3 regions of the Paenibacillus sp. YAF4_2 genome follow, and region 1 is predicted to be linked to each of the others. Evidence: a T-box and tRNA genes for the amino acid it is inferred to sense, from the RefSeq annotation. Region 1 holds a T-box; the other regions hold tRNA genes.

What was found. The T-box of region 1 lies ahead of leuS (leucine--tRNA ligase). A T-box ahead of a tRNA ligase gene usually reads a tRNA of that ligase, here a tRNA-Leu.
Region 2: it has a tRNA-Leu gene. The T-box ahead of leuS (leucine--tRNA ligase) is inferred to sense a tRNA for this amino acid. The anticodon was not compared.
Region 3: it has a tRNA-Leu gene. The T-box ahead of leuS (leucine--tRNA ligase) is inferred to sense a tRNA for this amino acid. The anticodon was not compared.

What each region holds. Positions count from the first base shown of each region.
Region 1 covers NZ_JBFRCT010000002.1:437,590-448,123, forward strand. The annotation lists gene AB4Y93_RS06015 (aminotransferase yhxA) at 1-263, shown strand, start outside; gene AB4Y93_RS06020 (glutathionylspermidine synthase family protein) at 267-1,511, shown strand; gene AB4Y93_RS06025 (DUF350 domain-containing protein) at 1,525-1,968, shown strand; T-box leader at 2,030-2,244, shown strand; gene leuS (leucine--tRNA ligase) at 2,330-4,762, shown strand; gene comER (late competence protein ComER) at 4,809-5,648, opposite strand; gene AB4Y93_RS06040 (ComEA family DNA-binding protein) at 5,755-6,246, shown strand; gene AB4Y93_RS06045 (homocysteine synthase) at 6,400-7,704, shown strand; gene AB4Y93_RS06050 (deoxycytidylate deaminase) at 7,823-8,353, shown strand; gene AB4Y93_RS06055 (ComEC/Rec2 family competence protein) at 8,441-10,534, shown strand, end outside.
Region 2 covers NZ_JBFRCT010000009.1:179,002-189,535, reverse strand. The annotation lists gene rfbF (glucose-1-phosphate cytidylyltransferase) at 1-692, shown strand, start outside; gene rfbG (CDP-glucose 4,6-dehydratase) at 689-1,750, shown strand; gene AB4Y93_RS21095 (methyltransferase domain-containing protein) at 1,743-2,975, shown strand; gene rfbC (dTDP-4-dehydrorhamnose 3,5-epimerase) at 2,992-3,540, shown strand; gene AB4Y93_RS21085 (acyltransferase) at 3,524-4,012, shown strand; gene AB4Y93_RS21080 (NAD-dependent epimerase/dehydratase family protein) at 4,009-4,821, shown strand; gene AB4Y93_RS21075 (protease complex subunit PrcB family protein) at 4,943-5,899, shown strand; gene AB4Y93_RS21070 (uracil-DNA glycosylase) at 5,959-6,645, opposite strand; gene rnhA (ribonuclease H) at 6,659-7,339, opposite strand; tRNA gene AB4Y93_RS21060 (tRNA-Leu) at 7,506-7,594, opposite strand; tRNA gene AB4Y93_RS21055 (tRNA-Ile) at 7,616-7,692, opposite strand; tRNA gene AB4Y93_RS21050 (tRNA-Met) at 7,729-7,805, opposite strand; gene AB4Y93_RS21045 (hypothetical protein) at 7,958-8,122, opposite strand; gene AB4Y93_RS21040 (2'-5' RNA ligase family protein) at 8,233-8,745, shown strand; gene AB4Y93_RS21035 (ABC transporter substrate-binding protein) at 8,824-10,353, opposite strand; gene AB4Y93_RS21030 (ABC transporter ATP-binding protein) at 10,360-10,534, opposite strand, start outside.
Region 3 covers NZ_JBFRCT010000003.1:114,994-125,527, forward strand. The annotation lists gene AB4Y93_RS08035 (hydrolase/acyltransferase) at 25-375, opposite strand; gene AB4Y93_RS08040 (SprT family protein) at 477-950, shown strand; tRNA gene AB4Y93_RS08045 (tRNA-Asn) at 1,065-1,140, shown strand; tRNA gene AB4Y93_RS08050 (tRNA-Ser) at 1,142-1,232, shown strand; tRNA gene AB4Y93_RS08055 (tRNA-Glu) at 1,292-1,366, shown strand; tRNA gene AB4Y93_RS08060 (tRNA-Lys) at 1,418-1,493, shown strand; tRNA gene AB4Y93_RS08065 (tRNA-Leu) at 1,547-1,631, shown strand; gene AB4Y93_RS08070 (response regulator transcription factor) at 1,735-2,427, shown strand; gene AB4Y93_RS08075 (HAMP domain-containing sensor histidine kinase) at 2,424-3,935, shown strand; gene AB4Y93_RS08080 (TolB family protein) at 4,037-5,167, shown strand; gene AB4Y93_RS08085 (hypothetical protein) at 5,521-7,002, shown strand; gene AB4Y93_RS08090 (fumarylacetoacetate hydrolase family protein) at 7,141-8,022, shown strand; gene AB4Y93_RS08095 (helix-turn-helix transcriptional regulator) at 8,068-8,925, opposite strand; gene fabF (beta-ketoacyl-ACP synthase II) at 9,084-10,322, shown strand; gene AB4Y93_RS08105 (WYL domain-containing protein) at 10,266-10,534, opposite strand, start outside.

The DNA of each region.
Region 1 (10,534 bases):
GCTGCGGTCAGTCGACCAGCTACCCACGGACTGCACAGCCTACAGACAGTCAATGCAAGGACTGGGAGTGGGACAGCTCGCAAGGGGTCTATCAATGCGATGATTCCAGCTCTTCCTACTATCGTCATTACTATTATGGAAATAGTTACTATTCATCCCGTTCTGCACTGCAGAAAAACAGCTCTTATTCCACTTATAAATCCAGCATCTCAAGCAAAACGAGCTCCGGGTTTGGTAAAGGAAGCTCGATTAGCGGAGGTTAGCGAGTGAATGAATTTGCTAAGGCAAGAAAAGCCTTCTACGACCAGATTGACGATTATTGGGCGGATTTATACGGAGAAGAATATTCTCTGTATGATTTCTATTCCCTTACGAAAGAAGAAGTCCAAAAGATTCGGGAATCGACGAACCGGATTGGCCATATTTTTTTCAAGACAGCAGCTTTGCTTCGTACCGTAGATGACGACACTTTATTATGTCTTGGTTTCCCAAGAGAAACGTTAACCTACATTAGAACAAGCAGCCTGTCTGTCGAGAGTGTAATTGCCAGATTAGATTTGGTCAGATCGGGCGATACGTTCAAATGTATGGAGATTAATTCAGATACACCAACCTTTATCAAAGAACTGCATGATGTGAATGGCCGTGTCTGTGAAGCATTTGATCAGCATAATCCGAATGAAGGGTACAAGAAGCAGCTGGCGCTTGCTGTAGAAAAAGCGATTGTTGAGAGCTTTGAATACCTTGGCACTACTAAAGAAGCCCCGTATGTGGTGTTCACTGCACATGGAGACAATGTGGAGGATGCCCATACAGCAGCTTATTTAAAAAGTCTTATCCGTATTCCGTCCAGCTTTGTACCGCTAGACCAGTTGCAAATTATCCGGGGTGAGGGTCTCTTTGATCAGGAAGGCCGAATAATCGATGTGCTGTACCGTCAAACCTTTCCTATAGAACAACTGATCGAGGACGAGGATGAAGCGGGGAATCCGATTGGGATTTGGCTGCTGGAATTGATTGAGCAGAATAAAGTAGCGGTGGTCAATCCGCCTTCCGCGTTCCTGCTGCAGTCGAAGGCCGATCTTGCTATCATCTGGGGACTACATGAAGAGGGCAGTCTATTTTTCACTGCTGAAGAACATCTATGGATCGAAGAGCATTTTCTCCCAACCTATCTTGAACCGGATACCTTTCTTAAGCGGCAGATGAAGTATGTGATGAAGCCTGCTTTTGGCCGGGAGGGGGATACGGTTAAAATTTTTGACGGCAACGGCACTTTAGCGGCAGAAGATAGTCATAACTCCTATATGGATTATCTTCAGGTGTATCAGGAATACGTAGAGCTGCCAACTACGGCCTTTCAGACGGAAAAAGGGTTACGCCAGGGCTCATATATGTTCGGTTGCTTCCTAATTGGCGGAAAAGCTGGTGCCATTGGTATTCGGATAGGCAATCAAATTACAGACAATTTATCGTATTTTTTGCCGGTAGGCATAAATAAATCTTTGTAGGGAGCTAATCGGAATGGACAATAATTTATATGTAGATTTCCTTATTTATTCTTTAGTAGGCTTTGCGATTATGATTGTAGGTCTTCTCTTATTTGAATTGACGACCAAGAATAAAGAATTCGCTCTTATTTTCAATGGTAATGTTGCAGCGGCGCTTTCACTCGGCGGCAGACTAGCTGGACTTGCAATCGTCGTACGTGCAGCGGCTGAGAACTCCGTATCGCTCTCGGATATGCTGCTGTGGGGTGTAATTGGGATCGTCGCGCTTGTTATTTTGTATTATGTGACAGAGTTTATTACGTACCTGTTCGGCAAAGCGCTTAAGGTAAACGTGACGATCTTCAAAGCGATTGAGCAAAACAATATTGCAGTAGGTATTCTTATTCTGCTTATCTCTTGCAGCGTTGGCATGATTATAGCGGGCTGCTTGACTTATGAACCTGATTTGATTGGGTAGGAGTCTTCTTGACACATGGCTAACTTAATATTATAATCGGGGCTAACCATGTTTTAATATATTTATGGCGTTGAAGAGGAACAGTAGTGTCGCGGGGCAAGGCTTAGAGAGCCGGCGGTTGGTGCAAGCCGGACCTGCAGCGATATGAATCTCGCCTTGGAGCCTTGCGTGAGAACGCAACGATTAGCCTGCGTTAAGGGCAATAAGTGAGCGGAAGGCAAAGAATGCCGGCCGTTAACTAGGGTGGTACCACGGGAATAATCTCTCGTCCCTAGCGATAATACGCTGGGGGCGGGAGTTTTTTTATGTCTGATGATGCGTTGCTTCTTGGAGCACCGCACACATTTAGGAGGATATGATCATGAGTCAGGAATTTCACGGTTACAACCCGCTGACGGTAGAACCGAAATGGCAGAAATATTGGGATGAGAACAAATCGTTCGCAACAACGGAAGATCCGGGTAAGAAAAAATTCTATGCCCTTGACATGTTCCCTTACCCATCCGGCGCAGGCCTTCACGTAGGTCATCCGGAAGGCTACACAGCTACGGATATTGTATCCCGTTACAAACGGATGCGCGGCTACAACGTTCTGCATCCAATGGGATGGGACGCTTTCGGCTTGCCGGCTGAGCAATACGCTTTGCAAACAGGACGCCATCCGCGTGAGATTACGGTTGAGAACATTAACAACTTCCGCCGTCAGATCAAATCGCTCGGCTTCTCGTATGACTGGGACCGCGAATTCAGCACAACAGATCCGGATTATTACAAGTGGACACAATGGATTTTCATCCAATTGTATAACAAAGGTCTTGCTTATGTGGCAGAGGTTCCCGTTAACTGGTGTCCGGCACTTGGTACGGTACTGGCTAACGAAGAGGTTATTGACGGCCTGAGCGAACGCGGCGGCCATCCAGTTATCCGCAAGCCAATGCGTCAATGGATGCTGAAAATTACAGAATATGCAGAACGTTTGCTTGAAGATCTGGAAGAGCTCGACTGGTCGGAAAGCATTAAAGATATGCAGCGCAACTGGATCGGCAAATCGACAGGTGCTGAAGTGACTTTCGCGATTGATGGTCACGATGCTTCGCTGGTTGTATTCACAACTCGCCCAGATACGTTGTTTGGTGCAACTTATTGCGTTCTTGCTCCTGAGCATGAATTGGTTGCTCAAATTACAACAACGGATCAAGCGGCTGCAGTTGAAGCTTACAAAGAAGCAGCAGCACGTAAGAGCGACCTCGAACGTACTGACCTTGCGAAGGACAAAACAGGCGTATTTACAGGCGCTTATGCAATCAACCCAGTTAACGGCGAGAAGACACCAATCTGGATTGCAGATTATGTACTTGCCGGTTACGGAACAGGTGCAATTATGGCGGTACCAGGCCATGATACACGCGACTGGGAGTTTGCAAAACAATTTGATCTGCCAATCGTTGAGGTTGTCCAAGGCGGTGACGTAACGAAAGAAGCTTATGCAGGCGACGGCCCTCACGTAAACTCTGATTTCTTGAATGGCTTGAACAATGAAGACGGCATTAAAGCAATGATTGAGCACCTGGATGCTTCGGGTAAAGGTCAAGGTAAAGTGACTTACCGCCTGCGCGACTGGCTGTTCAGCCGTCAGCGTTACTGGGGTGAGCCTATTCCAATTCTTCACCTGGAAGACGGCACAATGAAGCCGGTTCCGGTAGATCAACTGCCACTTGTATTGCCTGATGTAGAAGCGATTAAACCATCCGGCACAGGCGAGTCACCACTTGCGAATGTTACCGATTGGGTGAATACGGTTGATCCGGAGACAGGCATGAAAGCTCGTCGTGAGACAAACACGATGCCGCAATGGGCGGGAAGCTGCTGGTATTACCTGCGCTTTATCGATCCGAAGAACGAGAACGAAATTTCTTCGCCAGAGAAGCAAAAGGAATGGCTGCCGGTTGACCTGTACATCGGCGGAGCTGAGCATGCGGTGCTTCACCTCTTGTACGCTCGTTTCTGGCATAAAGTACTCTACGATCTTGGCGTCGTGAATACAAAAGAACCTTTCCACAAGCTGGTTAACCAAGGTATGATTCTTGGTACCAACAACGAGAAAATGTCCAAATCACGCGGCAATGTGATTAACCCGGACGATATCGTTGGCGAGTTCGGTGCTGATACACTTCGTATGTACGAAATGTTCATGGGACCTTTGGAAGCAACCAAACCATGGAACACAAACGGCGTAGAAGGCACTTATCGCTTCCTGAGCCGCGTATGGCGCTTGTTCATCAGTGATGACGGCAGCGTAACAGCGAAAATCTCGGATGGCGAGACGACTAAGGCGTTCAAGCAAACTTGGCACCGTACAATCAAGAAAGTAACGGATGACTTCGAGAACCTGCGCTTTAATACGGCGATCAGCCAATTGATGATTTTCGTCAACGAAGCTTATAAAACAGATGTTCTGCCGCTTGAAGCGATGAAGAACTTCCTGCAAATGCTGTCACCGCTTGCTCCGCATATTACGGAAGAGCTGTGGGAGAAGCTTGGCGGTACCGAGTCGATCACTTACGCTGAATGGCCGTCCTATGAAGAAGCTTTGACAGTTGATGACGAAGTTGAGATCGTTGTACAAGTAAACGGTAAAATTATCGAGCGCGTATCCATTGCTGCTAACACGGATGAAGCAGAGATGGAACGGATCGCCAAAGACATGGATAAAGTGAAAGAACTGATAGAAGGCAAAACGATCAGGAAGCTGATCGTTGTTAAGGGCAAGCTCGTCAACATTGTGGCCAACTAAATAGCAGATAAAAGAAGAGGTGAGCGGTCCAGCAGCACGAATTGTGCTACTGTCCGTTCACCTCTTTCCCGTAGAAATCATCGGTTATTTTTGCTACGTCTTCATCGAACTTTTGATGGGTCGTACGGATCAGCCGGTTAAAGGTGCCGTCAAGTTCACGGCTCAGCAGCTTGAGTGCTTTAGCGGTTATTCCTCCGGGAACGGCAACTTTGCGCTGAACATCCTCCGGCGATAGTCCGCCTTCGGTTAAGAGCAGCCCTGTACCGAGCAGCATCTCACTTGCTACCTTTACCGCATCCTCACGGGCAATGCCAGTCTCGCATACGGCAGCATCAACAAATTGCTCTACTAGATAGGCGAAAAAAGCAGGTCCGCAGCTGGACAGGTCCGAGACGATCCGGGTGTAAGGCTCCTCAATCGGAAGCGGTTCGCTTATGAATGCAAGCAGATCTTCAATTGTGCGTTGATCCTCTTCATTTATACGTGAGCCATATATACACAAGGTAGCTCCGCTCCAGACGAGGTTGGTGACACTTGGAATGACCTTTGCAATTTTGCAAGGTAATAACTCTTCCAAATGCGCGATAAGGACCGGACTTGTAATAGATATTAGAAGCTGCTCTGGCTGCAAGACCGGCAGCAGCTCATCGATTACATGTTTATATTCATGCGGTTTGACACATAAAAACAAGATATCACTTGCACTTGCGGTGCTTGCATTCGAACGCTCGGCTCTCATTCCGGGATATCGCTCGGCAAGCGCCTGCGCTTTGGCGTATGTGCGGTTGCTGATAACGATCTGACACGGGTCGAGTGCTCCCGATGCGACGAATGCTTCGATCAGCAGGCTTCCCATCGCGCCCGTCCCGATGAATCCGACATTCATGCTCAGCCCTCCCAACAGTTTTGCTCTTTTAACCTATTCCGTAAGACTTGCCACATATGACATGAAATTGCTAAAAATCCCTTTTTACGAAGAAAGGAGCGTTATTTTGGTTAGTCATCCCTATAGACGTCGCACAAATAAAAATGTACGGCAGCTGATTGTTCCTTTATTGCTTATAAGTATTGCTGTTGGATTATTAGTTGCTGCCTTCGCCCAGCCGAAGCAGAAGGTACAAGATGATTGGACACAGTTAAACAGAGAAGTAGATAGTGCGTTGCAGACGCAAGCAGAAGTGGAAGTGGAAAAGCAAGTGGTGGTGCCTGAGAAGGTTAAGAGCGATGTGCCGGAAGCAAATAGTCCATCAGCTAAACAAACGGAGACTACATTGGACACTTCTGCTGGTAAGCTGGACATTAACCGGGCAACGGCTGAACAGCTTGATTCTCTCAAAGGAATTGGACCAGCTAAAGCACAGGCGATATTGGCAGACCGTGAACAGAATGGACCTTTTCAATCCGTAGATGATCTATTAAGAGTGAAGGGGATCGGCAGCAAATTGCTGGCAGGTATAAAAGATAGCATTGTCGCTGCGCCTTGAGTATGAGAAAATGGGACAAGGTGCAGGGAGCTATTCCCAGCCCAAAGACCATTTCAGGCAGTAAGCCCGATACTAATGGACTACCATATACCGAGCCGCTTGCTTTGAAGTGGTTGAAGCATGTCCATCCTATAATCCAAGGAGTTGCTGCACATGACGAATCAAGATCAGAACAAGCGATCACTCGACACATTGGCTGTCCACGGGGGCCAGGAAATTGACCCTACTACTTTTGCCAGAGCCGTTCCGATTTACCAGACGACCTCGTACGGTTTCCGCGATACGGACCATGCGGCTAACCTGTTCTCCCTGCAGGAATTTGGCAACATTTATACACGTTTAATGAACCCGACAACGGATGTGCTTGAGAAACGTGTAGCTGAGCTCGAAGGAGCGCCAGCGGCACTTGCTGTTGCGTCCGGACAAGCTGCTATTACGTATTCCATTATGAATATTGCCGGTGCAGGTGATGAGATTGTTTCCGCTACAAGCTTGTACGGCGGTACGTATAATTTGTTCTCGACAACCTTGCCGAAGCTTGGCATTCATGTGAGCTTTGTGGATCCGTCAAATCCTGAGAATTTCCGTGCAGCGATTACGGATCGGACAAAGGCTTTGTACGCGGAAACGTTGGGTAACCCGAAAGGTGATGTGCTCGATATTGAAGCTGTAGCTGCAATTGCACATGAACATGGCATTCCGCTGATCGTGGATAATACATTCCCAAGTCCTTACTTGCTTCGCCCAATTGAGCATGGCGCTGATATCGTTGTACATTCGGCAACCAAATTTATTGGTGGTCATGGTACATCCATTGGCGGCGTTATCGTAGACGGTGGCCAATTCGATTGGAAAGCCAGCGGCAAATTCCCGGGCCTTACGGAGCCGGATCCAAGTTATAATGGCATAGTATACACGGATGCGGTTGGTCCAATTGCCTATATTATTAAAGCACGGGTGCAGCTGCTTCGGGATATGGGTGCAGCTTTGTCGCCTTTCAACTCATTCCTGCTGCTCCAAGGGCTTGAAACGCTGCATTTACGGATGGAACGGCATAGCTCTAACGCCTTAAAAGTCGCGCAATTCCTGGAAACACATGAAGCCGTAGAATGGGTCAGCTACCCGGGTCTGGAAAGTCATCCTTCGTATAAGCTGGCTCAGAAATATATGCCTGACGGCCAAGGCGCAATCTTGACCTTTGGCATTAAAGGCGGAGTTGAAGCGGGCAAGAAAGTCATTAATTCCGTGAAGTTGTTCTCGCATTTGGCAAACGTAGGCGATTCGAAGTCGCTTATTATTCACCCGGCAAGTACAACGCATCAACAGTTATCTGCAGAAGAGCAGGAAGCGGCAGGCGTTAGCTCCGGTCTGATCAGGCTGTCGATCGGTACAGAAGGAATTCGGGATATTTTGTCCGACCTCGATCAAGCGCTGCGCGGAAGCCAATTGAACTCATAAATTAGTCTTATCATGATAGATACCTTATACAACTAGAAAGAGACAGAGCCGGCGATCGCCCCAAGAGGAGGCTTTTCGCCGGAAGCTGTCCGTGCAAAAGGAAAAGGAGCTGGACATAATGTCAGAAGTACAAGATGCGTCACGTAAAGACTGGGACACGTATTTTATGGATATAGCTTATATGGTATCAACACGCTCGCGTTGTCCTCGCCGTCATGTGGGCTCGGTGCTGGTGCAGGGCAAGAAGCTGCTTGGTACTGCTTATAACGGTGCTCCAATGGGTGTACAGGACTGCTCAGAGGCAGGCTGTATGATTGCAGAGGAATGGGAAACGAAGCTTGGTGTTGACGGTAAGGAGCAGATGGTAAAAAAACAGCGCTGCATTCGCACCATTCATGCGGAGCAAAACTTATTGCTGTTCACAGATCGGGCAGACCGGGAAGGGTCTACTGTATATGTAACGGATCAGCCTTGCTGGACCTGTGCCAATATGCTGGCGAACAGCGGTGTGAAGGAAATTGTGTTTCACCGCGGCTATCCGAAGGATAGTGATAAGGTCAGCCTGCTTATGAAGCAAAAAGGGATCGTGTTCCGTTCGCTCACCGATTATGAGCCGCCGCCGCAGGCGAGTATGAAAGTCATATCCTAACTGAATAAGCGAATGGGGAAGAACCTCTGTATGCATCTTATTTGATGCGTTCGGAGGTTCTTTTTGCATGTATGGGAGGGAAGAAGGGTGAACAAGCGGCCACTGGTTTGGTTTGCTGTGTTTTGGATGATCGGCAGCACCATTGGGGCTGAGTTTAATTCTATGGGGATTGTGATGGCAGCAGGGGGGATGGCGCTCGTGCTAGCTGCCCTTGTGCTGCTAAAGCAGGCGACGCCAAGGCTGGCCGCTGTCTGTTTGCTTGGCTGCGCACTAGCCGCCGGGGAGAGATTGTGGGCAGATGCCCGCAATGTAACGGCGCTCGCCGGGATGGATGTGCCGGACGCTTCGTATGAAGTCGAAGTGTCCGGCACGATTGTATCCGCGGTCGAGGTCGACGGTGACCGCGCGGCGTTTCGCGTGACGGCTGATACCGTCCGCGTCGAGGGGAAGGAGCCGCTGAAGCTTCGCGAGCGGCTGTTTGTTCAAGTGCGGCTTGCGGAGCAGCCGCACCAGGAGATCGCCGCCGCGTGGCATCGCGGCGACAAAGTGCGCTTCGCCGGCGAGCTGTCGCTGCCGGCGGGCGCATCCAATAGCGGCGGCTTTGATTACCGCCGCTATCTATCCAGCCAGCATATCCACTGGCTGGTCAAGGTCACGGGCATCGGCGCCGTCCATGCGGCGCCGGGCCCGGGCTGGACCGCGGCCGCTGTGCTCGGCCGCGTTGATGCCGCGCGCGACTGGCTTGGCGCGCGGTTTGATTCATTGTACCCGGCCGATCAGTCCGGGTACATGAAGGGTCTGGTCCTCGGCATCCGCGAGGACCTGGACCCGGATCAGTTCCAGCAGTTTTCGCGGCTGGGACTGACTCATATTTTAGCCATATCAGGACTCCATGTGGCTGTATTTATATACGCGCTTGGCGCTATTTTACGTCTGTTTCGCATGACGCGGGAGCGAATGCTGATCACACTTATGCTGGCTGTACCGCTCTATGTGCTGCTGTCCGGTTCTTCACCTTCGGTGGTCAGGGCAGGACTGATGACTATGCTGGGGCTTCTTGCTGCCCGTATGGACAAGCTGAAAGACGGCTTACATCTCCTCGCAGCAGCGGCGGTTGGTATGCTCATGTGGAATCCTTATTTCATACAAGATGTAAGCTTCCAATTGTCCTTTGCTGTTACAGCAGGGTTGATTTTGTTTGTACCGTCTGTCAGACATGCAATGCCGCATTGGCCCAAAGGTAAAGCGCTGCTTGATCTGCTTGTCGTGACGATTGTTGCACAGGCCGTTTCTTTTCCGCTGACTATCTACTATTTTAATCAATTTCATCTGTTATCGATTCCGGCGAATCTCATTCTGGTGCCGTTTATCAGCTTCATCATTATGCCGATTGGTGCAGTTGCTTTGCTCTTTGGATTGTTGTGGCCACTTGGTGGGCAGTTACTCGCTGCTGTAAGTGTATACGCGAATGACTGGACATTTCTGTTAGTCAAGAAGCTTGGGGAAGTAGACGTAGTCCATTCCATATGGGCAACGCCGCCGTTATGGTGGATTGCTGCCTGGTATTTTATTCTTGCCGTAATTTGTCGCTTGCTTCCAGCGGCACCATCCGTTGTCCACAAGGAGGATATAGATGATACGGTCCCCTTGCAAGAAGCTGCGGCAGGCACTCCTATATGGGAGCTGCAAGAAGAACAACAACGGCCAATATGGCAGAGCAGACTCGCAGCCATCACAGCAGCTGGCTTAGCTGGAATCTCATTGCTTTTATATGCGTATTTTCCCGATGTGTTAAATCGTACGGCAGATGTAGATGTGCTGGATGTTGGGCAAGGTGACTCTATTTATATTCGTACGCCGAAGGGCAAACGGATTTTGGTCGATGGTGGAGGTACTCTTTCCTTTCGAAAGGCTGGAGAAGAGTGGAAGGAGCGAACTGATCCTTTTGAGGTTGGAGGAAAGGTAATTGTTCCCTTATTAATGAAGCGGGGTGTTCAGGCGATTGATCTCTTGGTTATTTCACATTTGGACAGTGACCATATTCGTGGATTAAAAGCCGTCCTAGATATGATTCCGGTTCGAGCCATTTTATGGAATGGAAGTATCAAGCCAGCAGAGGATGCAGAAGGAATTCTCCGTGAAGCTGTTCGGAAGGGTATTCCTCTATACCGTGCGGAGCTT
Region 2 (10,534 bases), on a different contig from region 1:
AGATCGGAGGCAAGCCCATCATCTGGCACATTATGAAGATTTATTCGCATTATGGTATCCACGACTTCATCATCGCTGCCGGATACAAATCTTACGTTATTAAAGAGTACTTTTTTAACTATTATCTGCACCAATCCGATGTTCACTTTAATCTGTCCGACAATCAGGTTACCTTAATGAACTCCAAAGCTGAGCCTTGGAAAATAACCGTGGTCGACACAGGTGATCAGGTCATGACCGGAGGCAGACTGAAACGGCTGGTCCCTTATATAGGCGATGACACCTTCTGCTTCACCTATGGAGATGGAGTCGGAGATATCCATATTGGTCAGCTGATTGAGCTGCATCACAGGAATGGCAGTCTAGCTACCGTTACCGCGGTTAATCCTGGCATGCGATATGGTATCTTGGAAATTAATGACCACAAGGCGGTTTCCTTCCGAGAAAAACCTCATAACGATAAAAATTGGATTAATGGCGGATTCTTTGTCCTTGAGCCAAAAGCAATTGATCTGATCCGCAGCGATGCTACGGTATGGGAGCATGGCCCGCTGGAATCTCTAGCTTCATTTGGAGAGTTATCCGTCTATCAGCATCACGGCTTCTGGCATTCGATGGATACCCTGCGCGATAAGAACTCCCTTAATGAGCTTTGGAATAAAGGTAATGCACCGTGGAAGGTGTGGAAATGATGGATGCTTTTTGGACGGGGAAAAAGGTTCTGGTCACGGGGCATACCGGTTTTAAAGGAAGCTGGCTTTGCGCAGTGCTGCTGCATCAAGGGGCTGAAGTCGTTGGATATTCCCTTCCCGCTTCCACCACGCCTAATATGGCCGAATGCTTAGCACTACCTATAACGTCAATTGAAGGAGATATTACGAACGCCATTGCCTTTCATGAAGCTTTGACGGAGCAAGAGCCAGATATTGTGTTTCATCTTGCCGCACAGGCATTAGTACGTGACAGCTATCGTGATCCGCTGAGTACGTTCCATACCAATACATTTGGCACAGCAGTGCTGCTGGATTGTATTCGGAGAGTGCCAGCTGCAAAGATCATTATCAACATTACAACCGATAAGGTATACGAGAATGAGGAGTCTGCCGTAGGATACGTAGAAGAAGATCGTCTTGGCGGCTATGATGCTTACAGTGCGAGCAAAGCTTGCTCGGAGATCATTACGAATAGTTACAGGGATGCCTTCCTGGCGCCGCTTGGCAAACGGGCTGCAACGGCCCGTGCAGGCAATGTCATTGGAGGAGGCGATTGGTCAACAGACCGCATCGTGCCGGACCTTATTCGAAGCCTGACGGCCGGTCGTCTGCCTATTCTGCGGAACCCCCTCGCCATCCGCCCTTGGCAGCATGTACTGGAGCCGATATACGGTTACATTCAGCTTGCTAAAAAATTATGGCTGGATGCGTCTTACAGCGGGGCTTGGAATTTCGGTCAAACGATTGATCAAGGGATATCAGTCGGCCGATTAGCCGCTCTTCTAACACAGCATTGGGGGAACCTTCCTGCCTTTGAATATGACGACAGTGAGCAGCCCCATGAAACGGATACGCTGCTGCTTAATTCACAGAAGGCCCATCGGCTGCTTGGCTGGGGATCAAAGCTGACCTTCGACGATACAATGACGTGGACAAGAGACTGGTACCACGCTTTCTATCAAGGAAAGGATATGAGCGCTTGCACATTCGAGCAAATTAGAAGATATGAGCAATTGGAGGTGAAGCCTCTTGCCTAATGCCGTCTGCCGCTCCTGCCATCATCCGCTGCAGCATCTGTTTGTTGATCTTCGAACCTCTCCTCTATCCAATAGTTATCTTCGGCCGGAACAACTGAATTTAGGCACTGCCTATTATCCGCTGCGTGTTTTTGTATGTGAGCAATGTTTGCTCGTACAGCTCGAACAGTTTGAATCTCCTCAGAACATTTTTGAAGAGTATGCTTATTTCAGCTCGTATTCTTCCAGCTGGCTTGCCCATGCGAAGCAGTATGTCGATACCATAATCCCGCGATTGTCACTTGACCACTCATCCTTTGTCGTAGAAATTGCCAGTAACGACGGTTATTTATTGCAGTATTTCAACCCCCATTCCATTCCGATTCTAGGTATTGAGCCTGCGAAGAATGTTGCGAGGCAAGCGGAAGCAAGTGGTGTTCCAACCGTATCGGAATTTTTCTCTTTGGCTGTTTCCAAACAGCTTGTTGTGGAACGGGGCACCGCCGATCTCATTATTGGCAACAACGTGCTCGCTCATGTTCCTGAGCTGCAGGACTTTGTTGCGGGATTAAAGGTGCTTTTATCTCCTGCCGGAACGATCACCTTGGAATTCCCGCATTTGCTCCGATTAATGAGAGAAAATCAATTCGATACGATCTATCATGAACACTTCTCCTACCTGTCACTGCTGAGCGTCACACATCTATTTAGTCGATATGGCCTAACGGTCTATGACGTGGAAGAATGGCCTACACATGGCGGCTCCCTACGGATCTTTGCCAAGCATGCTGAGCATGCAGCTCTAGCTGTCTCTCCGCATGTAGAGCGGATTCTCCATGAAGAAATTGCTTATGGTCTTCAAGATATGAGCACTTATTCCGGCTTCTCGCAGCAAGTTAAAGCAGTGAAGGAAGCAGTCTATACCTTCCTATTTCAAGCTTCTCGTGAGAACAAGCAGGTGGCCGCATACGGCGCTCCAGCTAAAGGGAATAGCTTGCTCAACTATTTAGGCGTTGGGACAGACTATATTACCTACACCGTAGATAATAACCCCTATAAGCAAGGGTTATTTTTGCCCGGCAGTCATATCCCGATCTTCTCCCCTGCCAAGATTCAGGAGACAAAGCCGGACTACATTATGATTTTGCCATGGAATCTTAAAAACGAGATCGAACAGGAGCTGCTGTATACGCGTGAATGGGACGCCAAGCTGGTCATTTGTATTCCGAAGCTCGAAATCTATTGAGGAGGGGCTGAACTTTATGCTGTTTCATGAAACGTCGCTTGAAGGTGTTTACTTGATTGAGCCGGAGCAATTAGCGGATAATCGAGGTTTTTTTGCCCGAGCATTCTGCCGGAATTTGTTCAAGGAACAGGGTCTGGAGGATAACTTCCAGCAGTGGAGCATCTCGAACAATGTACATACTGGAACAATAAGAGGTCTGCATTTCCAGAACCCTCCATTCGCCGAATCGAAAATGATTCAATGCATTCAAGGCAGCGTGTACGATGTGGTCGTTGATATCCGCAAAGGCTCCAAAACCTATAAGCAATGGGAAGCTTTTCAGCTTAGCGGAGACAACCATTATATGCTCTATATTCCTCCCGGTTATGCGCATGGCTTCCAGACGTTACAGCCGAATTCTACGCTGTATTACCACATGTCCGGTATATATGATCCAACTGTACAAAACGGCGCCCGCTTTGATGATCCTGCCTTTAACATTCCGTGGAAATACAAGGACCCTGTCATAAGTGAACGGGACGCTCATCTCGCGCCATGGAGCGATGAATATGCACTACATCTCTGATAAAGCTCAGCTATCACCGCTTTGTGATCTCGAAACTTCGATCCGCGGCAGTAAGCTTGTCATTGGGGACCATTCGATAATTGACGCTTTTGTTAAAGTGAAATTTGCAGGTGGCAGAGGGGATATCCAGTTTGGTGAGCATGTCCAGATCAATTCAGGGACTGTCCTCTACTCCGGAAACGGCATCACAATAGGTAATGATGTACTTGTTGCTGCCAACTGCACCTTTGCCCCCGTTAATCATGCGTATCAGGAACGTGACAGGCTCATTCGGCAGCAAGGCTTCCTGCCAAGCAAAGGCGGCATCATCATTGAAGACGACGTATGGATTGGAGCTAATTGTGTCATTTTAGACGGAACCTATATTAAACGCGGGGCGGTTATTGGAGCAGGCTCGCTTGTCCGCGGTACATTAGAAGCCTACGGCATCTATGCGGGTAACCCGCTTCAGCTTAAAGGAAACCGCAAATGACAGGGAAAGCAACCGTTATAGGTGCAAATGGGTTTGTTGGATCACATTTGACTGCCAAGCTGCTATCGCTGGGTTTTGAGGTCTATTGTCCAGAAAAAGGGGATTCGGCTGTTTACACGCAGCCTTTAGGTCATCTCTTCTATTGTGCGGGTATTACAGCTGACTTCCGCTCCCGCCCTTACGATGTCGTCGAAGCGCATACCAGTTATATTAGCCGGCTGCTTCAACATGCCGACTTTGAGTCCCTCCTCTATTTATCTACGACACGATTGTATCAGCATGCAGCATCAACGAACGAGGAAGCTAATCTGACTGTGAATTCCAATCACCGTGAGGATATATACGCCTTATCCAAGCTGCTAGGTGAATCAGTCTGTTTATGCTCGAATCGTGCCAAAGTACGTGTTGCACGCCTATCCAATGTTGTGGGAGATGATTTCCGCTCCAGCAACTTTATCTACTCCGTTATGAAAGATATTATGGCACGGGACACCGTCACCCTGCAGTCAACACTAGACTCCGAGAAGGATTATGTGCTAATTCAAGATGTCGTTGTCGCTCTCATTCACATTGCGTTAAGCGGCAAACAATTTATATACAACATAGCAAGTGGGGTTAACCTGACGAATAAGCAGCTATTTGACGCCTGGAAGGAAGTGCGGCAATTTCAGTATAGAATCTCCCCTTCAGCTGTCCGATTTTATTTCGAACCCATCAAGATTGTAAAGATGCGCAATGAATTTGGATATCATCCTTCTCCCTGTTTGCCAGTAATCCAACAGCTAATTACGAAAGATCCGCATCCTTGATCCTTGAGATGCGGATTTTTTACTATATCGCATGAATCTTATTCTTTTGGTGCAACAATACGATTATTGTCTTCGTTATTATAGATGCTATAGCAAATACTACACAAAAGGAGAATCGTTCATGAAAATAAAAACAATTCTATTGTTGGCAGTATCTATGCTGCTTGTCTTTACTCTGGGACAATCCGTATTTGCCTTCAGCGATACCGGTAAAGATCCACACCAATCAAAGATTGAAGCCCTGCAAAAGCAAGGTGTTATCAAAGGTGAAAAAGGCGATAAATTCAATTCAAACGGCAAGCTGACATATGCGGCAGGCATTACGATGCTCGTCAAGGGCTTCAACTTGAACATCGACAACCTTCGTTTCATCAAAGAGCCTAAAGTATCCGATTACTACACGAACTTGAAGGACAATGCATGGTATTCCAAGGCGTTCATCATTGCTCAATATAACGGCATTGATGTACCTAAGAACGTAAAAGCTGATGACGTAATGACACGCGAGCAATTCGCCCATCATTTGTTCAAAGCGATTATGAAGCAAGGAGACTATGCATTCATTGAGATGTACATGACTCTTAATGATGAGAAGGATGTTAATAAGGATTACATGGACAGCATTCAAAAACTGCTCATTACAAAAATCGCTTCCCTCGATAAGAAAAACAATTTCTATCCAAAAAAAGCGATCACTCGCAGTGATGCTGCAGCATGGCTCTATGATGGTATCCAATTCGTGAAAGACACACCTACTATTCCTGCTTATCAGGAGATTCAAGATCTTAAATTAACCATCACTTCGGTTAATAAAGACATTAACAAAGTAACGGTTTCCGGCCAAGCACCACATCCGGGGTATGGCCTGAAAGTAATTTCGATCAACTTCGTTGACGGCCAAGCGGTCATTCAGGTTGAAACGGTTCAGCCAGATCCGGACAAAATGTATCCGCAGGTGATTACGGAAGTCAGCACTACTACTTATGTAGATGCGGCTTACAAGCCTGTACTGGCTTCTGCAGAAGCTGGCGTTTCTTCGTCTGACATAGCGGTAAGCAGCTCTGCTGTGGCTAGCTAAACAAACGAAAAGCCTCCTGGTCACCTTTATGGTGGACTCAGGAGGCTTTTTTGTGTTCCTTATTCCTCTGGCTGCTCCGGCAAAGCCCAGTCAATCTCCTTGCTGCCTATTAGTCGAAGCTGCTCATTGACATTCGAGAATGGCTTGCTGCCAAAAAAACCTCTCCGTGCCGCAAGTGGACTCGGATGTGCGGACGCGATAACCGGATGCTTATCTGCATCGATAAATGCCGCTTTATCTTGGGCATGCTTGCCCCATAGGAGGAACACTACCGGCTTATCCCGCTCATTAAGCAACTGAATAACCCGATTCGTGAACCGTTCCCAACCGATCTTCTGATGGGAGTTTGGCTGCCCTTCTTCGACGGTTAAGACCGTATTCAACAGCAGCACACCTTGCCTTGCCCAAGTCTGCAGAGAGCCATGCTGCGGGATCAGACAGCCAATATCTTCTTTCAGCTCTTTATAAATATTTCGCAGCGAAGGCGGAATAGCGATCCCCTTCTGTACCGAGAAGCTAAGCCCATGCGCTTGCCCTGGTCCATGATAAGGATCCTGTCCAATCAGAACGACACGTGTTTGTTCATACGGCGTATACTGCAAGGCATTAAATATATGCTCGAATTTCGGATATACCGTCTTCGTTTGATATAGCTCATCAAGCTGCACCGCCATTTGTTTAAAATACGGCTCATCCATCTCAGGCTGAAGCAGCTCTGCCCAATCATTGTTCAATTGAAATTCCATCTGTCTTCTCCCTTTATTTTCTCCCGAAGTCTGCGCGAATTTCTCCCCATTCTTCCGTATTCCATTTCACAACTTTATTGGAGTAAGTATTATTGCGAAGCCAATCAATTGCCCAGTCCGCAAGATCCCAGATCTGCTTCGTAGAAGCATCTCTAACTAGAGTTGATGCGATTTTCTTATTACGAAGCCAGCTAAGCGCCGTTCTCGAGTCACTGTAGATCGTCTGGCTGCTGCCTTGTTTCTTCAAATAATCCAGCGCATGAACTACTGCGATAAATTCACCAAGATTGTTCGTTCCGTTCGGAATTGGTCCTACATAGAACAGGATATCGCCGGTTTGTGTATCTACACCCTTGTATTCCACCGGACCAGGATTCCCTCTTGTCCCCACATCGACCGAAATACTGTTGTAATCGATCTCTCGCTCTTCTGCTGAAGCGGAGGATGCAGACTTAGCTGTAAATGACGTCCCTTTGCTTCTCACAGCTGCAGCAGACGACGTAGACGCCCCTTTGCCTTGTCCCCAGTGGCTTTTCCAGCCCTCTTTATAAGCCGCCTCCGCCTTATCCTTGGACTCAAAAGATTTATATTTCGCCTCTGGATAACCGTTCACCTGCGACTGACACTCCGGCCAGCTCTTATAAACACCCGGCTGCTTGCCTACCCATACGACATAATGTTTACTTCCCGCCATCTAGGAACCACCTTTTCATTCAACATTGTCTTCTTATTGTAAAGGATACGTGGACAAGCATCCACTCCTACTTTATAAGTGGAATGCGCAATGTAAAAACCCCTTTCACCTGGCACAAGGCCAAGCAAAAGGGGTTTATCTTATGAAGCTATGTAGTTCAAGAAAATGGTGCCGAGGACGGGAATCGAACCCGTACGGTGGTCACCCACCGCAGGATTTTAAGTCCTGTGCGTCTGCCAGTTCCGCCACCCCGGCATTTTGTTTTGATGCTTCAAATGGTGGGCCCTGAGGGACTCGAACCCACGACCAATCGGTTATGAGCCGACCGCTCTAACCAACTGAGCTAAGGGCCCTCGTAAAACGCCACGATCACGTTTCAGACGAGTGGTTGGTTGCGGGGGCAGGATTTGAACCTGCGGCCTTCGGGTTATGAGCCCGACGAGCTACCGAGCTGCTCCACCCCGCGATATCCATTTGTTTAAGTCATCAAATTGAAATGGCGACATCAATTAATATACTATACAGCAATATGCTACGTCAAGCATTTATTTCTCTTTCGAGGAAAAAATATGTACGATTCATTTTTAGGCATATTGTTGTTCCCTCTCCAACATATCCTTAAACAAGAAAACGTACACCAAAACGGCCTTTTTTAGACTTGAATACTTCGATTTCCTGAGGGCATTCATAGCCGTACACCCACCAGTCATTCTCCATCCGCCTTACAAGACATCCTGCTTGAAATTTGGTTTCGTATAATCGTACCCAATATATCCATTTCATAACGAATCCCTCCTCGACACTTATATTGCCCAATTTTATTGCCCAAATTCGGTGAAATCAGCCAAATCGGGTATAATCAAATTATCGAAAAAATGAAGGAGTTGATGAGTATGCTTTATGGTATTGCTGTATTTCCATCACAAGCCGTGCAGGATTTCGCCAACAGCTGGCGTATTCGACATGATCCCCATTATTCGATCATACCGCCGCATATGACCATCCGGGACAAAGAAGAACTCTCTGAATCCCAGCTGCCGGCGATAACGGAGCATCTGGAAGCTGTCGCTTCCCAGACGAAGCCGTTCCAAATCCGATATAACCGAGTCTCTTCCTTTTATCCGGCTAGCCATGTGCTGTATCTGGCACTTGAGGATCCGGCACCGATGATTACGCTCCATCAAGCTGTATGCCAAGGTCCGCTCGACGTACCGGCGCCAAACTTCGTCTACACCCCACATGTGACCATCGGGCAAAATATGCCGCCAGACGAGCTCCATGACCTCTACGGAAATCTGAGGATGTCAGAGGTTAATCTGACTTCAATGATTGATTCGCTGCATCTGCTGCGTAAGACAGCAAGTGGTGTGTGGCATGTTGATAAGACTTTCGCACTGCAAGGATAGATAAGCTCCATAACGAGAAAGAAGCCCCGCAGGATTCCTACGGGGCTTCTTTCTTATTTTATTAACCGTAATTTAGGATCAGCCGACCGGTTTAGCTTCTACCGCTACGTCATCCAGTGGCATTGGTTTGCCGCCACCGTCTGTATTGCCAGTCGGGTTATTCTTAATTTTCTCCAGTACAGCATTACCCTTCGTTTCCCATTCCTGGAGCGCTTCCTTCGCAGACATATCCCCTTTGACCACTTTCTGGAACAGTTCATAACCAGGGGATTGCGCTTCCCAGATACCTGGCTTCTCACGCATCAGCTTTTCTGTATCCGTCGATTGTGGAGGAATCGGCTTCAATGTTGTGAAGGCTTCGATATTGTAGTTCATGCCGTTTTTCGGTTTCAGATACTCTTTGCGTGCAACCAGCTCATACGTGCTGCGCGATTTCATTTCCGCCCATTCTGCGCTGTTTGTGAATTGAATGAAATCCCATGCATCATCAGCATTTTGTGCTTTCGCATTAATCCCCATCAGCTGGCTGAAGTAAATATTGCCGCCAATGCCTGGTTTAGATGTTTGTGTAGGCATCGTTACAACATCCCACTCGAATGGGTTAAAGTTTTTAATTTTGGTAGCATTGTTCATCGCGTTGCTCAGTTCATTCACATAGCCATATTCTCCGATGGTCATGGCTACTTTGCCATTCATGAACATATCGCCGCCGATTGGATTGTAGCCGCCTGGATTATCGGTCGAAATCTTTTGCTGCCAAGCGCTCATATCTTCCTGGCTTGGCGAAATCTTTTGTTTATACAGATCTGCTACCGTGTTCCATACCGATTCCCACTGCTCGTTGTTCACAAGCATCTTCTCGCCTTTGTCATCCCACATTTTCAGCTGCAATGGAGCGCTGTATGTTTGGATATCGCTGAAACCGTCGCCAGCCCAGCGGTTAATGGACAAACCAAATTTTCGGTCTGTGCCTTCACCGGAGGATACTAGCTTCGCTTTGTTAATGACATCCTCCCAAGTCATGCCGTCCACAGGTGGCTCAACGCCTGCATCTGCGAATAATTTCTTGTTATAGTAGAGAGCCGAAGAACTGAAAGTAGGCGTCAATGCGTAAATGTTATTGCTGTCGTCAGCTGACTTGATGCCATCCAGCACAGTTGGCACATAATCAGTCAGGTCGAATTTGCTCTTCTGAATGAGCGGATCAAGCTGCTGCAGCAGGTTATCTTGGATCAGACGGCGCAGCATGCTGTAATCTAGAATAACAACGTCAACCGGATTGTCCCCGGTAAGCATTTCTTTCATTTTCTCAAAAGGATCCGGTTGTGGAGTCACGCCATCTGGTCCCGGCGTATCGTAACGCTGCTCGTTATAGTCAATCGCACTTACGATTTCGAAATCAATATTTTTATGCATCATTTCGTACGTATCGGTATACTGCTGGCGGACATAAGATTCGTTATCGGCTCCTCCGTACAAAACCCCAAGACGAAGCACATGCTTCTCTGCCGTGCTCTCTGAACCTTTGCTGCATGCCGCAAGAAGCGAAATAATCATAATTAGTGCCAACGATAAAAATGTTGTTTTAGACGCCCATTTTCGGTTCATTCGTTTCTAACCCCCCAATGATTTCGGCGGCGTAATGATAATCCGCTCACCGTCAAATTCCATCGATGCCTTGTCTTTAATGTTTAGTGCATTCAAGTACTCCTTGGGCACCTGTAATCGACCTACGCGATCAACAACGACATATGCCTCATGAACGGCTTGAAGTCCTTTCTCTTCTGGC
Region 3 (10,534 bases), on a different contig from region 1:
GGCAAATGTCCGTGCAGGTCCTATTTAGACTTCTTCTTCCTCGTACCACTGCTCAAGCTGAGCTTGCAGCGCACGGATCTCAGTAAGCAGGGCAATCAGTGGGTAAGCCGATTCCTTCACAGCTGCAAAATCACGTTCCAGTTCATTAATGTAGTCAAGTCCGGATGCGATCCGGATCGAGCTGTCGTGCAGCTCAACATTATCGCATTCTGCGACAGTGTACGGCAGTTGAGGTACATGATCAGCAGTCAGCTTGTCGATCTCTTTATGAAGGCGCAGGTTAAGCGCGCTGAGCTGATAAGCATGAGATTCCGGCATCTCAACAAAGAAGATGCTGCTGCCGCTGTTCATAAGGACATAACGCATAGTAGGCATAGTGTAAGTAAACTCCCCTCATAAGGCACGTTCTATAATGATTGCTACTTGACAGTGTAGCCTATGATCGCTTTAAAATTCAAGTAGTGGGGGAGAATACAATGACGATAACAATGAATAATGAAGAGCTGCAACGCTGGGTAGAGCGTGTATCGCTCGAAAACTTCGGACGACAGTTCAAACATTTAGCGACGTTCAACGGCAGACTGAAGGCGACTGGTGGCCGTTACTTTACGAAGTCACATCATATTGAGATCAGTCCGCATCAGCTAGCCGCGTTTGGTGTTGAAGAAACCGAAAAAATTATTAAGCATGAGCTGTGCCATTATCATCTCCATATTATGAAGAGAGGATATCAGCATCGGGATGAGGATTTCAAAAAGCTGCTCGCTTATGTTGGCGGATCCCGCTATTGCAATTCACTACCGGAACGAGCAGCAAAGGCGCCTGCGCCTTATAAATACATGCTAGTCTGCCGTAGCTGCGGTACAGAATATCCGCGTAAAAGAAAGCTTGATCCTGCCCGTTATGTATGCGGAAAATGTCGCGGAAAACTTTTTTTAAAAAATGCTTGACCTTCTGAAATGACCGTGATATATTATTACTTGTCGCCGCGGTAAACAAGCGGTTGAAACGAAAGAAAAAAGCAAGTCAAAAGTAAGTAAATTAGCAGCAATTGATGGAAGTATTCCCTGATAGCTCAGTTGGTAGAGCACTCGACTGTTAATCGAGTTGTCACAGGTTCGAGTCCTGTTCGGGGAGCCATGGAGAGATACCCAAGTGGCTCAAGGGGACCCTCTGCTAAGGGGTTAGACTGCGTAAGTGGTGCGAGGGTTCGAATCCCTCTCTCTCCGCCATATTTTCTTGGTGGACAAGTCGCTCGAGAGAGATGACGATAGGAACAAGAAATAAGTAAGGCCCGTTGGTCAAGTGGTTAAGACACCTCCCTTTCACGGAGGTAACAGGGGTTCGAGTCCCCTACGGGTCACCAAATTTCCTCAATGAGTGAAGCAAGCTCTCAAGAGTGCGTTTTACAACATGAGAGCCATTAGCTCAGTTGGTAGAGCACCTGACTTTTAATCAGGGTGTCGAAGGTTCGAGTCCTTCATGGCTCACCATTTACTTCTTCCCTCGAAGTGATATGGTATGAAGGAAAGACAATTTAAAATGTGCGGTAGTGGTGGAACGGCAGACACGCTATCTTGAGGGGGTAGTGTCCCATGGACGTGCAGGTTCAAATCCTGTCTACCGCACCATAACTTAAAACCAACAAGTCCTTGCGCAGCAAGGGCTTTTTTTGTTTTGTTTTTGTTATAATGAAAAGAATACATAGTAATAAGGACGAGGAGTGAACACGGCATGATCAAAGTGCTGGTTGTAGATGATGAAGTTAGTATCTCCAGCGCGATTGCTTATGCGTTGCAGCGTGAGGGATATACAGTGGAGACGGCCGGAGATGGTTTGGAAGCACTGGAAAAGGTGGCAGTATTCAAGCCGGATGTTATGGTGCTGGATGTGATGATGCCAAAGATGAACGGCTACGAAGTGTGCCGGAAGCTGGATGACAATAATAGGCCGGCAGTTATGCTGCTCACGGTTAAGAACGATATTGTAGATAAGGTGCTAGGGCTTGAGCTAGGGGCCGACGATTACATGACCAAGCCATTTGATATCCGGGAAGTGGTCGCCCGGGTGAAGGCACTGTATAGAAGGCGCCAGATCGAAACGCCGGATCCGGCTTCGAGCAAAGAGGGTCGGATAGAGCTTGGCGGGATAATGATCGAACTGCTCAGCCGCACGGTTAAGATTGATGGAAAACTGCTAGATTTGACGCCAAAAGAATTTGATTTGCTGGCGCTGCTAGCCCAGCATCCTGATCGGGTATACACCCGAGAGGCGCTGCTCGGGCAGGTGTGGGAAATGGATTTCGCTGGTGGAACTCGTACGGTGGATATTCATGTTCAACGGCTGCGCAAGAAGCTAGGCGATTGGCAGGGACACATTCAGACCGTTTACGGTATCGGTTATAAAAGCACGAGGACAAACTCATGACTCGATCCGCCGTTTCTCGGCATAAGTTCAGGATCGGTCTGAAAGGGAAAATCACCTTTTTTCTCGCTTTGCTGCTCGCGTTTGTTGTGGTGCTGCTGAGCATGTTGGTACTTGCGGGTATCCATGAGGATCAGCAGAGAAGGATGGAGCAAAGCTTCGCCCAACTGGCGAATTCAGCGAATCTTCGTGTGCGCGAGGAGTATTTGACTGGTGAACGGGTGTCACCAGATGAATTTATGGAACGAAATGGACAAAGCCTGGCAGTAGATCTAGGTGGACAAAGCGGTATTGCGGTCACGCTGTATAGTGCTGCCGGGGAGTTTGCCGGGACATCGCTGCCTGTTCAGCCACTTACTGACGTCAAGGATGCACTCGCTCATACGGCCAAAGGTCAAGCGGCGTACATTACACTAGGTAATCAGGTTTTGTACCTGGCACCACTCTATAATGCCGATCAATTTCTTGGCAGTGTACAGTTTCACGGCTCGCTGCAAGAACAAAACATGTTCTACCGCCATATCCGCGACTTGTTTATCGGAACAGGTGCTGCCGTATTGGCCGCTGGCCTCTTGCTTGGATATTTGTACGTGTGGCGGCAAGTGTTTATCCTTAGGAAACTAAATCAGGCTGCCCGGGAGATCGGTCAAGGCCGTTATCTAGACAAGCCGCCTGTCCGTCGGCGAGATGAAATCGGGGAGCTGTCGGAAGGGATTTATGATATGAGTGGCAGCATTTCTTCCTATGTTAACGAGTTAAATGAAGAGAAGCAGAAGCTGTTGACCGCTATTCAGCGATTGCAGGAGCTTGAGCAGCAGCAGAAGCAGTTTATCGGCAATATCAGCCATGAATTAAAAACCCCGTTAACCTCGATTCTGGCTTACTCGGATCTGCTGGGTATGTACAGTGATGATCCAGTTCTACTGCAAAATGCACGTATCCAGATCAGCAAAGAAGCGGAACGGTTATATGCCCTTATCGAGAAGGCGCTTCAGCTCTCATCGATGGATATTTACGATTTTGAGACGAATGCTGCCTTATTCGAGGTAAAGCCGCTGCTGGAAGAGGCTCTAGGACGGCTGCATATCAAGGCGGAAAAGCGAGGTATCTCCTTGGATTCGGATTTGATCGATGATCAGGTATGGGCGGATCAGGAGAATCTTATGCATATCGTCACGAATCTGCTTGATAATGCGGTGAAATATAACCGTTCCGGAGGGTGGGTGCGGCTGTCGAACCGTTCGGAAACGGATGCGACTGGAGAACGCCGAGTTGTCATCGAAGTAGCGGACAACGGGATTGGTATTCCTGAAGAGTTGCAGAGTCAGATTTTTGATCTGTTTTATACGGTTAGTGATGACCGTTCGCGTGAAACTGGAGGTACTGGACTAGGCCTTGCCTTGGTAAAGAGTTTGGCAGAGAAGCAGCATGGCTCTATAAAACTGGCCGAATCAAGCCCCGAAGGCTCCAGATTCGTTATTTCCTTGCCCGGAAATCCAGTAGGTAACTAAATAATAAGTTTGTTACAACTTGGATACAATTCAGAGATGTTTTCGACATAAGGGGCTTTTATACTAAGAGAAATTGGTTATAAAGTCCGGGAGGATTAGCGATGAAAAAAATCATAAAATTAACCGCAGTGCTGTCGCTCGCAGCAGCGCTTGCGGCGTGTTCCTCTACTCAGAATGGTGATCCTGCGAATAATGGTAATAACACGGATACACACGGAGAATTGACGGTCGTAAAAGGATCAAAGCCAAAACCGAATCAGGATATTGTGGTGCAAAGCATTCACCGTTTCGAGGGAGCTAGTATGGAAAAGTGGCTGTCTGACGATCAGGTACAGCTCATGTTTACCAAGCTCGTCAAAAAGGCTACAGCTACGGAAGAGGCTCAATATGAATACACTACGATGAAGATTGATTTAAACAATAACGAGCAGAAATCTGCCGCTGAGCCTGTGAAGCAGATTGAAACGGTCGAGAAGGAGCAGCCTTCCCCTGACGGTAAGTATGTTTTCATCCAGCAGTGGAAGGATAAATATTCGGCACGTAACTTTATTAAAGAAGTCAGCACCGGGAAAATGACAGAAATAAAGGGCAGCAACTATTTGGAGAGCGGCGGCTGGCTGGATAATACAACTTATATTCTTGCTGCAGGTTCGATGAACGGACTTGGCGATATTCGTCAGATTAAGGTAGATGGAATCATGACGCTGCTGAAGCTTGATGATCTGGACCTGGGAGAACAGCCGTTTACGAACTTCGGAACCGGTCAAGGTCATATTTATTACACGGATAGTAACCAGACCTTGAAGCAATTCGTACCTGGAGATCCAAAGCCAAGCGTGCTGGTCAAACATGTTATGACGTTCCAGCTATCGCCTGATGGTAAACATCTCGCAGTCGAAGTTCAGAAGGAAGCCGGGAAGGCTGGCAGCGAACTGCGTATATTTGACTCGAATGGAAGTGCGGAGGGACTGTCGATTGCAAAAGGTGATTTGATCCCTTATATAGCGTGGTCACCGGATTCGATGAAGCTTGCGGCAGCGTTATATACTGAGAATCAGAGCGGGATGAACGGGGTCTATATTTTTGATTCGGCAACCGGCAAAGTTTCTCCAATCGGACCAAGTTATTTCCCTGAATATCCGCTTAGCTGGAATCCGTCAGGTACTCGTCTTGGTGTGACGGTGTCGGATAAGAACGGCATAGCTGTCACTCATATTATTGATTTCAAATGAAAGATCCGGATCAATTGATCCGGATCTTTTTGTATCTTATTTTTATCCTATAAATGTTACATGTTCGATACAAGCCCGATATGTTTTGGAGATATCGGCTTACTATACTAGGTTTATCAACAAGAACAACAATAAAGGAGAGGACAGTATGAATTAATCATTTTTGAAATCGAGCGAGGCAAAATGTTTACAGGTTCGTTACAAGCCGGAAATGGTTTAGAGATATCGCCTCTATATACTGAAGTCAGTAAGGAGCTTCAAACAAGCGCAAACAGGTTATAAAAATCAGAGAGATAAAAAGGTTAGAAGTTAGAAGAAAACACAAAAAAACGATTCTAAAGGAGATAATAAAAATGAACAAAAACGTTAAAAGAACTGTTGCAACGATGATGATCGCAGGGATGACGGTATCGGGAGCGGCAGGGGTATATGCCGGAACAAATTTGCAGAAGATCAGCGCATTTCTGAACTACAGCATCGGCTTTAAAATTGACGGCAGCACTTATATTCCTAAAGATGAGAACGGCAATAAGCTTGCACCAATTACGTATCATGACACGACTTACCTGCCGGTTCGCGCCCTCTCCAATGCGTTGAATACACCAATCCAGTATGACAGCAAGACAAATACGATCTACATTGGTACAAGCACAACTGAACAGTGGGTATTGACGAACTATACTGCAGCTCAACTCGATGAGATTAAGAAAGCTTTTGCTGGCTTTGACGGATTCGAAACGGCTTATGCTCCACAAATGATGATCAAAGGCGACGCCCTGCAAAAGGTAGTAGCAACAGCAGACGGCGTAAACCTGCTCTTCAATAACATGACGGTAAATGTATCGCCGCGTGATTACTCGTACGAATATGACGGTACAACGGTGACTTTATCGAACGGAGCAAAAGCAAAATGGTATACAGAAGGTAAAACGCAAATGCTGACTGTAAAAGTAGATGACCGTTATGTAACGGTAAGCTCTCCGAACGGGAAGTTGAGCAAATCCCAACTGGAAAAAGCAGTGGTAAGTGTAACAAAAGTGGGCGCTATCCAAACAGATCTAGTAAAAGTAACCTATACAGCAGCCCAACTGGATGAGCTCAAGAAAGCTTTTGCCAGCTTTGACGGATTCGAATCTCCATACGCACCACAAATGATCGTAAATGGCGATGCACTGCAAAAATCAGTGGCTACTGCAGACGGGGTAAACCTGCTCTTCAACAACATGACAGTAAACGTATCGCCGCGTGATTACTCTTATGAATATGACGGTACAACGGTGACGTTATCGAACGGTGCAAAAGCAAAATGGTACAAACCAGGCGATACTCAAATGCTGACCGTAAAAGTGGATGACCGTTATGTTACCTTGAGCTCCCCGAACGGAAAACTGACTCAAGCCCAACTGGAAAAAGTAGCAGTTAGCGTTGTAAAAGTGGGCACTGTACAAACGGATCTGGCAACAGTAACATATTCGGCTGCACAAACCAAAGCGATTAAAGAAGAATTTGCGAAATTTGACGGCTTCACTGCCGCCTATGCTCCAACAAAAATGGTGAAAGACGATGCTTTCCAAAAAGTAGCGAGTGGAGATTCGGTTATCTTCTGGTTCAAACATATGACTGTCCAAATCTCGCCGCGTGACTATTCCTTCGGATATGACAGCACGAATGTAACGCTTTCGAATGGTGTAAAAGCGAAATGGTTTAAGCCAAGTGACACGGCGATGTTATCCTTCCAAATTGACGACCGTTATGTAACAATCAGCTCGGCGGATAACAGTCTGACTAAGGCTCAAATCGAGCAAATTGCAACTGGCATAGTGAAATTGAAATAAGCTCTCTGAAGGACTCCCCGTACAGCTTCTGCAGCTGTACGGGGAGTTTTTTTATTTTGTTCCGGGGATCAAGCAGGGCTATAATGGAGAAAGTTGCCGCAATTATTTTTGTATCTCAATTATGGGGAGGATTTGTTCATGAGAATAGTCGCTTTCAGGGAAAAGGAAGCTTTTGCTTCTTACCGCATGGGAATATGGACGAATAAAGGGATCATTGATGCAAACAGCGTTCCAGGAGCAGCAAACACAATAAGTGGATTATTGCATGGCGGAGAGACGGAATGGGATAAACTTCAACAATGTATTGCGGGCATGGAGGATGAACAAGTCTTTTACATAAACGAATCGGAAATCAATTATGGTCCATGTGTGCCGGAGCCAGGGAAAATCATTTGTATCGGTCTCAATTACCGCAAACATGCGGAAGAGACCAACATGCCGCTGCCGGATTATCCGATCCTGTTCAGCAAATTTAATAACGCGCTGGCGGCACATGGGGAAGCTGTGCCTCTGCCGCAGGCAACACTGAAGGTTGATTATGAGGCGGAGCTTGCCATTGTGATCGGACGTACGGCGAAAAATGTATCTGTGGATGAAGCGCTCGATTATGTATTTGGTTATTGTGCATCTAATGACCTGTCGGCTCGTGATTTGCAGACGCGGACAAGCCAGTGGCTGGCCGGCAAATCCTGCGATAAATTCGCACCAATCGGGCCATACCTTGTCACTAAGGATGAGGTGGGAGATCCGAATGCATTACGGATCAGTTGTACTGTCAACGGCGAAGTTCGCCAAGACTCGAATACATCCGATATGATCTTTAACTGCCAGGAAATTGTCAGCTATATTTCGCAATGTATGACCCTTCAGCCGGGAGACATTATTCTGACGGGTACTCCGGAAGGTGTCATGATGGGCTATCCGCCTGAGAAGCAGGTTTACCTCAAGGCTGGAGATGTTGTGACGATTGAAATCGAGAAGCTTGGTGCTCTGACGAATCGGATGGTTACAGATGTGTAAATAGTTACTAGGAGAAAGAAAGCCGTCTTTGGCCCTGATCATGGGCTAAGACGGCTTTCCTCGCATTAGCTTGCTTAATTTTTCCTCCGTATCGCTGTCCGGTGCTGGAGTATAAATGCTGCAGCGCAGATCCGACCCGCCCTGTAATTGCAGGGAAGTGAGATGGAAGAGCATTTTCCCCGCCTTCGCATGCCGGAATTCAAGCACCACCTCGGGCGCCGTACGAACCTCGCTATGCTCCCACAGCTCTTGGAAATCCGGGTGCAGCTCCATCATTTCCTTCAGAAATTGATCATACCAATTATCCTCTACATATTGCCCGTAATAAGCCCGGAAGATCGATAAAAAACCGCTGGCGAACTGCTTCCAATTAACAGCGAGACGCTTCAGTTCTTGCCTTGTAAAAAGGAGTCTGATCATATTTCGTTCCTGCTCAGGAATCTGAGCAAAGTCAACAAAGACATGTGCAGCAGCTTCGTTCCAGCCAACAATCTGGCAGCGGCGGTCCGAGATGATGGAGGGACATTGCCTGAGTTCTTGTAAAATTTTGCGCAAGGGCGGGCTGACAGCATCGGAGGAGTAGGAAGGTATTTCACTTATGGATAATGTTCCGGTTCCGGACTCCATAGCAAGGCCATATAAGTAGTTGCGTTCATCATGAGTCAGGCGCAGCGCGGAAGCGACAGCATCCAGCACATTGGGCGAAACTTGAATATCCCGGCCTTGCTCCAGCCATGTATACCAGGTCGTACTTACACCGGCCAGCACAGCAACCTCTTCCCGTCTTAAGCCAGGTGTTCTTCTTCGGATGCCTGGGGGCAGGCCAGCATCTTCGGGAGATAGTTTGGCGCGTTGTGCTTTAAGAAAGCTGGAGAGAGCGGCAAGCCTTGTTTTATGATTCATATCGCTTGATACCTCCATTAGGTTTGTTCATAGTACTCATTATACTAGGATAAACAACAACTTGTAATAGGATAACGGCTGTGGCAACATGACTTAATATCAGGTACTAATTTTCGAGTGTTGAGGAAGCAACATCTAATGAAGGAGTGTTGATGAATATGGAACGAGTCGTTGTTACCGGAATGGGAGTTATCTCACCGCTTGGAAATTCGGTTGATGAAATGTGGACCCGTATGAAGCAGGGCGAATCGGGCATTTCCCGTATAGAGGCTTTTGATACAGCAAGGTTAAAAACCAAAATGGCAGGTGTAGTAAGCAACTTTGACCCGGAAGCATTGTTTGGACGGAAAGAAGCTAGAAAGTTGGATCGCTTCGTTCAATTCGCTGTTGCGGCAGCTGACCAAGCAATCAGTAGTTCAGGGCTGAAGCTGCATGAAATGGATCGTGATCGGATAGGCGTATATGTGGGGTCAGGAATCGGTGGGCTAAGTACATTGGTTGAACAGGATCGCATATTACGCGATCGCGGACCGGAGCGTGTAAGTCCAATGCTAGTACCGATGATGATTGCGAACATGGCGGCGGCATCCATCAGCATTCGATACCAGTTAACAGGTCCAACACTTGCGCCGGTTACCGCCTGCTCGATTGGAAATACCGCGATTGGTGAGGCGATGCGGCTCATTCGGCTTGGAATCGCCGATGTTGTTATTGCCGGAGGGGCTGAGGCTGCGATAAATGAACTGTCGCTTGCAAGCTTTGGCAATGCCCAAGCTATATCTTCACGAAATGATGATCCTAAGGCAGCAAGCCGGCCTTTCGATACAGACCGGGATGGCTTTGTGATGTCAGAAGGAGCAGGTATCGTTGTACTTGAATCTCTCGCTCATGCTCAGAAACGGAATGCTGAGGTTTATGGAGAAGTGCTGGGTTATGGAGCAAGCTCTGATGCTTATCATGTCGTGGCGACACATCCTGAAGGGGCAGGGGCGTTTACGGCTATGCGGACGGCCATGGCCGATGCAGGAATCAGCACATCTGAAGTGGATATGATCAGCGCGCATGCAACAAGTACAGGACTTGGCGACCGCTCGGAAGGGCAGGCCATCAGCAGATTGTTTGGCGAGGAGGCCAGCCGGATTGCGGTGACGGCGAACAAGTCCATGTTAGGCCATATGCTTGGCGCAGCAGGCGGCGTTGAAGCGATTGCTTTGATTCAAAGTCTTCGCGAAGGTATCGTGCCGCCAACGATAAACTTAGGGCAGTTGGATCCAGAGTGCGGAATCACCAATGTCTCTTCACATCTACAATCCGTTCCACTGCGTATTGGGGTATCCAATTCATTCGGCTTCGGCGGACATAACGCCGTTATTGTCCTCAGCCGGTTCGAGGGTTAATCCGTAACGGGCTAAAGATTTCTGCGCTGCTTCACGCATTCGAAACTTCATAAAAGGATGATCAGTCACACGGACACGAAGGCCGAGAAAACGAAGCTTTGACAGAATATATTCCGTTTCATCACCAAGAAAGGTCAATTTAATCGTATAAGTGTCTGCCTGCTCGTCATAATGAACTTGCTTGTCAAAGCAGGAGAAGGCATAAAGAATAC